4 regions of the Bacillus cereus group sp. N8 genome follow, and region 2 is predicted to be linked to each of the others. Evidence: riboswitches for the same ligand, from Rfam matches in the RefSeq annotation. Region 2 holds a riboswitch; each other region holds the start of a gene.

Region 1 (3,191 bases), on a different contig from region 2:
TTATAAAAGCTTGTTAAATGGTCCTGCGCTACATTACGAGACAGATGTGATTCCATATGAAGCAAATGAACATCTAATTGCAACGGTGTATTTCCAATTAATCGAAGTAATTGTGCCTCTGTGTCTTGCTTCGTTGGCATTAAATTTAATATGGCAATTTTCAATGCCCGGATATCTTGTGTTTCTGCTCGTTCCTTCGTCATTACAAAAATATTTTCTTTTTGCAATACTTTACGAGCTGGTAAATCTTTATCAATTATGATCGGCATGTTGTTTGCCTCCGATTAATGCCGCTTCTAAATCTGCAATAATATCAGAAACATCTTCTATACCAACCGATAAACGAATTAAATCAGATGTAACACCAGCTAAACGCTGATCTTCAGCACTTAATTGTCTATGCGTCGTACTAGCAGGATGTATAACACAAGTTCTTGCATCAGCTACATGAGTTACGAGAGTCGCTAGTTTTACATTTGCGATAAATTCTTTTGCTGCTTCTAATCCACCTTTAATACCGAAAGTTAAAACTCCACTAGCACCTTTTTTCAAATACTTTTGTGCTAACGAGTAATTTTCATTACTATCTAACCCCGGATAATTCACCCATTCAATACGTTCATGGTTAGCAAGCCACTTGGCAACTGCGAGAGCATTTTCGCTATGACGTTCCATTCGTAAATGCAGTGTTTCTAAGCCAATATTGCTAATATACGCATTGAATGGGCTCATACAGTTTCCATAGTCTCTTAATAATTGAACGCGCGCTTTCACAATATAAGCTGCCGCTCCAAAATTTTGTACATAACTTACGCCGTGATAACTCGGATCAGGTTCGACAAGCTCAGGATATTTTCCATTTGTCCAATCAAAGTTTCCTCCGTCAATTACAATGCCACCTAAAGAGCTTGCATGACCATCAATATATTTCGTCGTAGAATGAACAATAATATTTGCTCCATGTTCGAACGCTTGGCATAAATAAGGAGTCGCTAATGTATTATCAACGATAAAAGGTACTTCTAATTCTTTTGCTGCCGCTGAAAGTTCTTTGAAATTCAAAACGTTCATTGCTGGATTTCCTAACGATTCTGCATAAACGAGTTTTGTCTTATCATTCGCAAGTGCCGCAATTTCATCTGCTGTTAAATTTGGATTAAAGAACGTAACATCAATGCCCAGCTTACGTAAACTTACTCCAAATAAATTAAATGTTCCCCCGTAAACTGTTGAAGAACAAAGAAGATGATCTCCACTACTACAAATATTTAAAACTGCCAGCATAATGGCCGCCTGCCCAGAAGCTGTCGCAACAGCCCCCACACCGCCTTCTAAATCTGATAACTTTTGCTCAAATGCAGCTAAAGTAGGATTTCCAATACGCGTATATATATATCCTTCTGCCTCTAAATTAAATAGTGCCGCTAAATCATCCGAGGTATCGTATTTATACGTTGTACTTTGATAAAGTGGCAAAACACGCGGTTCACCATTCTTTGGCGTATAGCCACCTTGCACACAAATTGTTCCTTTTCCCCATGATTCTCCCATCTCTCATTCTCCTTTCTTTTATACAAAATAAAAAACTGCCCCTTTCCTGAAAACAAGAAAGGAGCAGTTTGAAAACACGCTCTAAAGGCTCTTTCTTATCTCTCAGGATTATTACCTGCAGGATTTGGCACAATTCCGTTATACGGCTGTTGCCAAGGTTTCATCGGGCCTGTCCCTCCACCTTTTCTTGATAAGACTATGCAATTACCGTTGATTTTATAGCAATAATTTCCTGATGTCAATTGTTTTTTCTGAATGTTCTAAATCAAATTCATGAATTTTAATATAGACAACAAAAGAAATATATTCCATATTCATTTAAAAAAGACCTTTTAAAAACCTCGATCAATATATAGAATTAAATAAGTAGTTTAAGCGTATAGGTTCAAGATTCTCAAGAGACTCCATTATATTGAATAAGCCAGCCTCTCAAAAAGATACTATATATATTCAATTCATTTCACACTAGCATATTTAATCCTTTCTACATTAAAACTTACATAACGGAGGTATAACATGAAAAATAAAAAGGACATGCACTATATACTCGTCCTATATGGCATTCTTTTAGGCTCTATAGTAGGGGCTACAGTTTGGTTATTTTTAGTTACGCTAAATATCGGAATCCACTTTATTTGGGGATATTTACCTAACGTTTTCTCTTCTCCTCCTTATTACACTCTTTGTGTAACAATCATCGGCGGTATCCTCGTTGGTTTAACACAAAAATACTTCGGTACATATCCACGTCTTATGCCAGAAGTAATGGGTGAATATAAAAAAACAGGTAGAATTGAATACCGTTTTGTACATAAAGCTACTTTAACTGCGCTTATTGTTTTAATATTTGGAGCTAGTCTAGGTCCAGAGGCCGCACTTGTTGGAATTATCGGTGGACTTTGTACATGGGTAGGGGATCGCTTTAACTTCGCTTTAAAGGGAATGAACGAACTAACAGAAGTTGGAATTGGTGCCACTTTAAGCGTCATTTTTAACGCTCCATTATTCGGTTATTTAGCTCCGAATGAAAATGAGGGTGAACAAATTAATGGGTTTTCTAAAAGAAAAAAAGCAATTGTATATCTAACTACTACTTTTGCTGGTTTTTCCGTTTATTTATTGCTTAGTAAACTCGATAATCGTGGATCTTTTATTGTTGATTTTGGGGAAGGATCTCTTTCAATCAATGAATGGATCGCCTTTCTCCCTCTTGCTTGTATCGGTGCTATCGTCGGTTTCCTTTATTTCAAAGTAGAATTTACATTAGAGAAAATTATCCATCCTTTCCGCGAATACAAACTAACACTTGGAATTATAGGTGGGGTTTTATTAGGAATTGCGGGGACTTTTCTCCCATACACATTATTTTCTGGGGAACATCAATTAAAAGATTTAGTTGTTGAATGGAGCCATTTATCTTTTTGGGTATTACTTCTTTCAGGAGTTTTAAAATTATGTATTACCGCCGTTTGTTTAAATACAGGTTGGCGCGGTGGACATATCTTCCCAATTATATTTGCTGGATCAAGTATCGGATTCGCGATGGCTTCCATTCTTCCTATAGATCCAATAGCATCTGTGGCCATCGTAACAACAGCAATCTCAAGCTATGCGTTACGAAAGCCAATAGCTATAACCTT
Region 2 (3,191 bases):
TGCCTCCCTTCGATTTGATACTCTTATCTTAACTATTTTTTCTTTTTTTCATAACGAGCTTAAGAACCGTTTTTAACTCAGACTTAAGACTGAGTTAAATTCAGCCTTTTGTAAAAACAGAAGGTAGGATAGGATAATTCCCTCTTTTATCACACATAAAAAGCCGTACAGAGAATATTCTCTGTACGGCTTCTGTTACTACGAATAACATCCATATTTAATCATGCTGTTTTATGATACTCTTTTTTTTCCGCCACTTTAGAAAATCTCGGGAAACCAATTAATATAGAAATGATTCCACATACTCCAACTAAGATCGGATAAAATGCATATGGTAACAATTCAACCGGAGATAACGCAGCAAATCCTGCCGCAGTTAACATTTGAGCACCATATGGGATTAACCCTTGTATACAGCAAGAGAAAAGATCTAGTACACTCGCTGATTTACGTGGATCAATTTCATATTGATCCGCAATGTTCTTCGCAAGAGGACCCGTAAAAATAATCGAAATCGTATTATTCGCTGTACACATATTCGTCATACTCACTAAACCAGCAATACCGAACTCTGCTCCTTTTTTCGAACGAATATTACGCGTTAAAAGATTCATTAAATATTGAATACCACCATTATATTGGATCAGTTCAACCATACCACCGATTAATATAGCAAGTAATACTAGCTCCATCATACTGCCCATGCCAGTCGTTACACTTTTAAAGAAACTTTCTAACGTGTAACTTCCATCTATAAGCCCTATAACACCTGATAATACAGTTCCACCAGTTAACACAATAAGTACATTCCAACCAAGTAACGCCGTAATAAGTACTCCTGCATACGGTAAAATCTTTATCCAGTCGAAACTATGGGCTTTAACTTGTGTATCACTTCCTAAAGTAATTATTACTAATAGTACAATTGTAATAATAGCAGCTGGCAATACAATTAAAAAGTTCGTTTTAAACTTATCTTTCATTTCTGTTCCTTGTGAACGAACAGCAGCAATTGTTGTATCTGAAATAAATGATAAATTATCACCAAACATCGCTCCGCCCACAACAGTAGCCATCGCAAGTGCAATTGAGATATCAGTTTGCCCACTAATCCCTACAGCAATTGGTGCTAGTGCTGCAATTGTTCCCATTGAAGTTCCCATCGCTAATGAAATAAATGCCCCTATAACAAAAATTCCAGCAACGATAAATCCTGGTGGCAAAATAGATAACGCTAAATTAACAGTTGAATCAACTCCGCCCATTCCTTTTGCTGTTTCAGAAAACGCCCCTGCAAGTACAAAAATTAATACCATAATCATAATATCCGGATTTCCTGCACCTTTAGCAAATCGTTCTACTTTCGCATTAAAGCTTTCTTTACGATTCATCACTAAAGCGACCCCTACAGCAATTGAAATTGCTACAAGTATCGGCAATTTATAGAAATCACCTGTAATAATTCCAGAACCAATAAATAGCGCCAAAAATATCCCAAGTGGTAATAAAGCCAAACCATTTCCTCTCGTTTCTTTCAAAGTACCATCTCTCCCTAGTTTCAACCTTTTTCTAATGAATAACAAAAGACCTCTTCCAATGAGAAGAGGTCTTATACATCTATAAGAAACGCTCTTCTCATCTTTCAAGCACATGCTTGCTGGATTTGGCACAGCACTCTGAAATCGAGTCCGCTGCCGAGGCATCGTAGGGCCAGTCCCTCCGCCTCTCTTTATAAGAAGGTTTCATATTTATTTTTTAATAATAATTTCTTCCCTAACTTTACTCGCTTACAAAACAAAAGTCAATTATTTTTTGTATAGATTTTTTTGGTAATTATGCAAAAATTTGAATACAACAATCATTTTAACTTTTCGATTTCTTTATCTAATATTGAAATCCAAGAAAATTCTTCATTTTTTATCGTTGCTACAATCCATTTTGTTATACGCCATGCTAATTCATATTCTTCCTTAGTAACATCACCTATATTATAGGCATCCTCTAACTCATCTTCATCCAATACATAAATCTCACCGCTCGGTAACAATACTACATCTAAGTATAAATCATCAAAATAAGGCAAACCACGATCGTCAATTTTAAATTCTTTCGTCACATCGATATAATATTGCACTAATTGTTTTTGATTGTCTAACATAGCTGTAATTGCAAAGTTTTTGTCGCTTATAAAATATTGCATCCATGTATACCCATCACCTGCAATGCAAATCTCTTTACTATTGTATTCTTTATAACTAGGCTCTCTCACCTTTTTTATATCCAATATTCCTAACATACCTGCTTCAACTCGTTTTACTGTGTATGTCTTCTCTATTAATCGCTTCCACGTAGAACCATCACCGTACTTACGTTTCATAACTTTCGCTCCTCTTCTACATACAGAAAAGCTCTCACATAATATGTGAGAGCTTTTCAAATCATAATTAAGCCGCTTGACCCTTTTCAGATATCTCTTTTAAATAGGCTTGTCCTTTTTCAGCGTCATATTGACCTTCCCACTTAGACATAACTACAGCCGCTAAAGAGTTACCTACAACGTTAACTGCCGTACGGGCCATATCTAGAATACGGTCAATACCTGCAATAAACGCTAAACCTTCAGCTGGAATACCTACTGTACCAAGTGTTGCTAATAATACAACGAATGATACGCCCGGTACACCCGCGATACCTTTTGATGTAACCATTAATACAAGTAATAACGTAATTTGTTGTGTAATGGATAATTCAATACCGTACATTTGCGCTAAGAAAATTGCCGCAATTGCTTGATATAACGTTGATCCATCTAAGTTAAATGAATAACCTGTTGGAATAACGAAAGATGTAATTGCTTTCGGGCAACCGAATTTCTCCATTTTCTCCATAATTTTCGGTAAAACCGTTTCTGAACTTGCTGTAGAATACGCTAAGATCAGCTCGTCTTTTAAAATTTTAAAGAATTGGAAAATGTTAATACCGAATATTTTCGCTGTAAGTCCTAATACGACCACAACGAAGAATATCATTGCTCCGTATACTACAATGAGTAATTTCCCTAATGGAATTAATGAAGCTAATCCGAATGTAGAAACTGTAACACCAATTAATGCGAATACACCAAATGGCGCAAACTTCATAACTTGGTTCGTTACATAAAACATTGCATCTGCTACACCTTGGAAAAATTG
Region 3 (3,191 bases), on a different contig from region 2:
TCAAGTGGTAAGAACGGTGAACCGAAGCAAGTTGAGAATGTAGCTTGCGGAGATGTAACGCCGCGCTCTGTTCCTGCTAGTTTACTAGTGTAACCGCTTAAGAAATGGTACATAGCTTGCTCTTTTGATAACTTACTGATTGGAGGCAATACGCCAGATGCATCAGCAGTTAAGAAAATAATTGTATTTGGATGTCCTGCAACACTTGGTAGTACGATATTGTCAATCGCATGCATAGGGTATGCAGCACGTGTATTTTCTGTTAAAGTAGTATCGTTATAGTCAGCGATGCGTGTTTGACCATCAATGACAACGTTTTCTAAAACTGAACCGAATTTGATTGCATCGAAGATTTGTGGTTCTTTCTCATGAGAAAGGTTTACACATTTCGCGTAGCAACCGCCTTCAATATTGAATACGCCATTATCAGACCAACCGTGCTCATCATCACCGATTAATTTACGGTTTGGATCAGCGGATAATGTTGTTTTACCTGTTCCAGATAAACCGAAGAATAATGCTACGTCGCCTTCTTCACCTACGTTTGCAGAGCAATGCATAGAAAGAATGTCTTGTTCAGGTAGTAAGAAGTTCATAATAGAGAAGATTGATTTTTTCATTTCTCCAGCATATTCTGTACCACCGATTAGTACGATACGTTGTTCAAATGAAACCATAATGAATGCTTCAGAATTTGTACCGTCAACTGCTGGATCTGCTTTAAAGTTTGGTGCAGAAACAATTGTGAACTCTGATTCATGAGTTGCTAATTCTTCTTCAGTTGGACGAATAAATAATTGATGTACGAACAAATTATGCCATGCGTATTCGTTAACAACTTGAATTGGTAGGCGATAGTTGCGGTCAGCGCCAGCAAATCCTTTGAAGACGAATAACTCTTCTTTTTCTTTTAAGTATTCTAAAACTTTCGTATATAATTTATTAAAATGTTCTTCAGAAATCGGTTGGTTCACAGCTCCCCAAGCAATTTTGTCAGCAACCGATGCTTCCTTCACAATAAATTTATCTTTAGGAGAACGTCCTGTGTATTTTCCTGTTGAAGCAGAAACGGCACCAGTAGAAGTTAATTTCCCTTCATTTCGCATTAATACTTTTTCCACTAATTGCGGAACACTTAGTTGAATCTGTGCATTGCTTCCGTTCAATAATTCATGTAAACCAATTTGGACATTCACAGTACTCATATTTATATACCATCCTTTTCATTTAATGAAATATTTCTCGTAATCCCCATCAAGAGTATAACACAATTATATAAATAATGTATACTATTTATTTATTTTTGTTTGTGTGAATGTATTATTTCCTTATTTATATTTCATTCCATACGTATTGAGAAAAACTTTCAGGAAAATGTGAATATTAATTGACAAATGAATATCATTTCTTTAGTATAGGTTGGGACGGATACTCTCTTATCCCGAGCTGGCGGAGGGACAGGCCCGATGAAGCCCAGCAACCTCACTTGTAGTGGTAAATACAGGTGAATAGGTGCTAAAACCTGTGCGAGGCTAATGGTCTCGAACGATAAGAGCAAAGGGCAAAAAGCAGTATGCAAGTAGCAAATTAAACCTTTCCTCTATGTTAAGTGGGAAAGGTTTTTCTGTATGCTTGTGTGGGAGAATAAATGTATGTCGCAGTTTGTGGCAAATTAAGGATGAGTTCCGTACAATATATACAATTACTGTAGGGAGGTTTACCACATGACAAAAAAACGTCATCTGTTCACATCTGAGTCTGTAACTGAAGGACATCCAGATAAAATTTGTGACCAAATTTCTGATTCAATTTTAGATGCGATCTTATCAAAGGACGCAAATGCACGTGTAGCTTGTGAAACAACTGTAACAACTGGTTTAGTATTGGTAGCGGGGGAAATTACGACTTCTACTTATGTAGATATTCCGAAAATCGTTCGTGAAACAATTCAAGGCATTGGTTACACACGCGCAAAATATGGATTCGATGCAGAAACTTGTGCAGTTTTAACATCTATCGATGAGCAATCTGCTGACATCGCTATGGGTGTTGACCAAGCGCTAGAAGCACGCGAAGGTCTAATGACTGACGCTGAGATTGAGGCAATTGGTGCGGGAGACCAAGGTTTAATGTTTGGCTTCGCATGTAATGAAACACAAGAATTAATGCCACTTCCAATCTCGCTTGCTCACAAATTAGCTCGCCGTTTAACTGAAGTACGTAAAGATGACACATTATCATACTTACGTCCGGATGGAAAAACGCAAGTTACAGTTGAGTATGATGAAAATGGTAAACCTGTACGTGTGGATACAATTGTAATTTCTACACAACATCATCCAGATGTTACATGGGAAGAAATCGATCGCGATTTAAAAGAGCATGTAATTAAAGCTGTAGTTCCAGCTGAATTAATGGATGGAGAAACGAAATTCTTCATTAACCCAACTGGTCGCTTCGTAATTGGTGGACCTCAAGGTGATGCTGGTTTAACAGGACGTAAAATCATCGTTGATACTTACGGTGGATACGCTCGCCACGGTGGCGGTGCATTCTCTGGTAAAGATGCAACAAAAGTTGACCGTTCTGCAGCATATGCAGCTCGTTATGTTGCGAAAAACATCGTAGCAGCTGGTCTTGCTGACAAAGCAGAAGTACAACTTGCATACGCAATTGGCGTAGCGCAACCAGTATCAATTTCAGTTGATACATTTGGCACTGGTAAAGTATCTGAAGACGTACTAGTAGAACTAGTTCGTAACAACTTCGATCTTCGCCCAGCTGGTATTATTAAAATGCTAGACTTACGTCGCCCGATTTACAAACAAACAGCAGCTTACGGCCACTTTGGACGTACTGATGTAGATCTTTCATGGGAACGTACAGACAAAGCTGTAGCTTTAAAAGAGCAAGCTGGTCTATAATATATGAAAAAAAGCTTTGCGCGGTGAGCGCAAAGCTTTTTTTATTTTATTTTACTTATTATTTGAATGCATGAATTACAATACACTTCTCCTTCTACCTCAATATATTTTTTCGTATTTGTCATTCCGCTTGCCGGAAAGGGCATATGAATCCACGATTTTTCATACGTTTGTATTTCTTTCGCACGTGATTTACAAACTGTTGGCTTTTTATGAAACATGTGGGATCAACCTTTCATTTGACGTGCTTTGCCCGCACAAAATGCA
Region 4 (3,191 bases), on a different contig from region 2:
GATGGAAATTTACCTGTTATAAATGGTGATGATAAACAATTAAAGCAAGTGTTATTAAACATTATCAAAAATGGAATAGAATCGATGCCAAAGGGTGGGAATATTCAGATTCGTGCATATGAAAAAGGTGGAGAGAATTTGTGTATTTCTATTGAAGATCAAGGTTTTGGGATAGAAAATGAGAAGATAGAAAAGATCGGAAAAGCTTTTTATACAACAAAAGAGAATGGTACAGGTCTTGGACTAATGATTACATATAAAATTATTGAAGAACATCAAGGGAGTATCGCGATTCAAAGTAGTATGGGTGTAGGAACGAAAGTGGAAATTTATTTACCAACAGTGTAGTGCAGTAGACGAAATTATTTTTCAGAAAAGTGTTCTTGTTGTGTAAATATAAACATTTTATAAAATGTTTCAAGAAGGGTTTTTTTTATAAAACACTTCGTTTATAATGGAGGAAAATATCGACATAGAGCTTTTAGCTCGTGTAACGGTTCGGTAGTGTGATGAAAAGAAAAGAAGGGGTGCACGCGCATCCTTTTTTCTATGCGGATATTATGAAAGAGGTGGTATGATGGAATTAACATTAAATTCGACTGTATGTTTACACACGATTCAATTTCGAAAAGAGAACTTGAATTATATTGTAAAAGATACAATTACAGGAGAAACATATGAAATGCCGCCACTTTGGATTGATGCACTAGCAATGATGCGAGACGGCTTTTTATTGGGAGAAATTGAGGAGAAATTAAAAGAAGAGTATCCGGCTGAAGAAGTAAATATGGTAGCATTTACGAGGCAATTGTTAGAGCTAGAACTTGTCGAAATGGTGGATGGAGAAGAGATAACTTGTACAAAGAAGAAAGATAAAGACTATTTAGCTTGGTTACGCCCAAGAGTGGAACAATTCTTTTTAAATTTAAATAAAAAATATAAAAGCAAAGGTCAAAAATGATCTTTGCTTTTTTTGTAGGCGTGTTTAAAAAATAACAGCGAATGCTCTTGCGAAAGCACCGTCACTATCTTTAATTTTTAAAGGTGCTGCTGAGAAAAAGAAACGTTTCGCTTTAATAGCATCTAGATTTGTTAAGTTTTCAATTAAGTAAATGTTATTCCCTAGTAATATGTGGTGAATCGGTGATGTTTCTGTCGTTACCTCATCAGGAGAAATGAAATCTAAACCGACTGATTTTACTTTTAATTGAACCAGTTCTTCAGCTAATTCTTCGGAAAGATAAAACGCTTCTTTCTCATAAGCTGCTGTATTCCACTTATTAGATAGATTGGAATGGAAAATGACAATATCATCTTCTTTTATATCGGTATTATGCAATACTTCCTTAGGCAACTTTCTCTCTTGGATATGAGTTACATCGATAAGAACGGCCTCACCTACAAATTGTTTTAGGGGTAATTGATCAATAGTGGTTGCACCTGAAATGAAATGCGCAGGGGCATCGCAATGTGTACCTACATGAACGACAGAATGAAAATCTGTAACTTGATAGCCCGTCTCTTCAACGTTTGTAATTGCTTCTAGTTGGATTTTTGGTGTTCCAGGAAATTGAGACATATTGTTTTCAAATGTTTGTGATAGGTCGATTACTTTCATTTTAAATACCTCCAATATATGTTTTAAAATATAAAAAACTCATCTTTCATAATCAAGAAAGATGAGTTTTGCACACAATGGTTAAGTTTTATCTTTCAAAATGCATTGCATTTTGCAGGAATTAGCACCTATTCAGTTTGTATAAACTGAGGTTGCTGGGCTTCAAAGGGCCGGTCCCTCTGCCTCTCTTGATAAAGATATATTCAGTTTTAATATTTTGATTTTTTTAATAATTAAATTGTAATTCATTTCCTTTTTTAGTGCAATACAAAATAGGTATTCACCCAAATAAGGTGGCTCGCATATTGTAGCTTATGTAAATAGAATGCTGCGAAGGAGTGAGTGCAGTGACAGGTAATGTATTGAATTATTATGCTGGTGGAAATACAGCTAGAGGATTTCACAGCTTATACGAAGAGAATTTGAAGGGGCTAGACAGGTTGTTTATTTTAAAGGGAGGCCCAGGAACGGGAAAATCTTCTTTAATAAAGGCAATAGGGCGTGAATGGGTCGATAAAGGGTATAATATTGAACTTTTACATTGTTCTTCTGACAATAAATCAGTTGATGGTGTGATTATTCCAAAATTAAAAGTAGGGATTGTTGACGGTACATCACCGCACGTTATTGAGCCGAAAATGCCTGGAGTTGTTGAAGAGTATATAAATTTAGGTGTTGCTTGGGACGCAGGTAAATTAAGAGAGAAAAAATTAGAGATTGAACGATTCGTTTCAGAGGCGAGTAAAGCCTTTCAAGCAGCTTACGGTTGTTTTAAAGAGGCTCTGGAAATACATGATGAGTGGGAAAAAATATATATTAGTAACATTGATTTTAATAAAGCAAACAAATTAACAGATCAGTTTATACAGAAACTATTTACAGATAAAAGTGGAAAAAATTCGATTGTGAAACATCGATTCCTAGGAGCTGCTACACCGAAAGGAGCAGTTGATTTCGTTCCTAATTTAACGGAAGGGCTCCCGCATCGCTATTTTATAAAAGGGCGCCCGGGTTCTGGAAAATCAACGATGCTTAAAAAATTAGCAAAGGTAGCAGAAGAAAAAGGATTTGAAGTAGAAGTATATCATTGTGGATTTGATCCGAATAGTCTTGATATGATTATCGTAAGAGAACTGGGATTTGCAATTTTTGATAGCACCGCACCGCATGAATACTTTCCAAGTCGCGAAGGTGACGAGGTTATTGATATGTATGACCTCATTGTTACACCAGGGACAGATGAGAAGTATGCTACAGAAATTCGTGACGTATCAATTCAGTATAAAACAAAAATGAATGAGGCGATGTCTTTCTTAGCAAAAGCAAAATCGGTCCGTGATAAATTAGAAAGAATTTATATTTCTGCTATGGATTATTCAAAAGTGGATGCATTTAAAGATGAGATTCAAAAAGAGTTTGAACGCATTGCGGCTACTGTAATGGAAAAGAAAAAATAGGTGCTTTATTGAGCTGTCAGAAATTGTCTGACAGCTGTTTTAATATATAATAAAACCAGGCGTATATTTGTCGAATTTCCAGGGAAATAATCAAAACATGAGGATGGTATGAAATG

The links. A riboswitch is a leader RNA that binds a small molecule or an ion and turns the genes downstream of it on or off. The one in region 2 is predicted to bind S-adenosylmethionine.
Positions count from the first base shown of each region.
Region 1: another riboswitch for S-adenosylmethionine. It lies ahead of JDS80_RS10455 (bifunctional O-acetylhomoserine aminocarboxypropyltransferase/cysteine synthase); the one in region 2 lies ahead of JDS80_RS06080 (Na+/H+ antiporter NhaC family protein).
Region 3: another riboswitch for S-adenosylmethionine. It lies ahead of metK (methionine adenosyltransferase); the one in region 2 lies ahead of JDS80_RS06080 (Na+/H+ antiporter NhaC family protein).
Region 4: another riboswitch for S-adenosylmethionine. It lies ahead of JDS80_RS13550 (cyclase family protein); the one in region 2 lies ahead of JDS80_RS06080 (Na+/H+ antiporter NhaC family protein).

Region 1 is NZ_JAEHBK010000005.1:93,398-96,588, reverse strand. It holds gene metA (homoserine O-acetyltransferase MetA) at 1-269, opposite strand, end outside; gene JDS80_RS10455 (bifunctional O-acetylhomoserine aminocarboxypropyltransferase/cysteine synthase) at 253-1,551, opposite strand; SAM riboswitch class I at 1,644-1,748, opposite strand; gene JDS80_RS10450 (chloride channel protein) at 2,068-3,191, shown strand, end outside.
Region 2 is NZ_JAEHBK010000002.1:384,809-387,999, forward strand. It holds gene JDS80_RS06080 (Na+/H+ antiporter NhaC family protein) at 222-1,538, opposite strand; SAM riboswitch class I at 1,633-1,738, opposite strand; gene JDS80_RS06085 (ribonuclease FAU-1 family protein) at 1,859-2,377, opposite strand; gene gltP (glutamate/aspartate:proton symporter GltP) at 2,445-3,191, opposite strand, start outside.
Region 3 is NZ_JAEHBK010000006.1:33,246-36,436, forward strand. It holds gene pckA (phosphoenolpyruvate carboxykinase (ATP)) at 1-1,205, opposite strand, end outside; SAM riboswitch class I at 1,434-1,555, shown strand; gene metK (methionine adenosyltransferase) at 1,725-2,924, shown strand; gene JDS80_RS11600 (hypothetical protein) at 2,966-3,145, opposite strand; gene JDS80_RS11605 (hypothetical protein) at 3,152-3,191, opposite strand, start outside.
Region 4 is NZ_JAEHBK010000007.1:153,178-156,368, reverse strand. It holds gene JDS80_RS13560 (ATP-binding protein) at 1-348, shown strand, start outside; gene JDS80_RS13555 (hypothetical protein) at 578-961, shown strand; gene JDS80_RS13550 (cyclase family protein) at 986-1,618, opposite strand; SAM riboswitch class I at 1,704-1,816, opposite strand; gene JDS80_RS13545 (PRK06851 family protein) at 1,966-3,075, shown strand; gene JDS80_RS13540 (nucleotidyltransferase domain-containing protein) at 3,189-3,191, shown strand, end outside.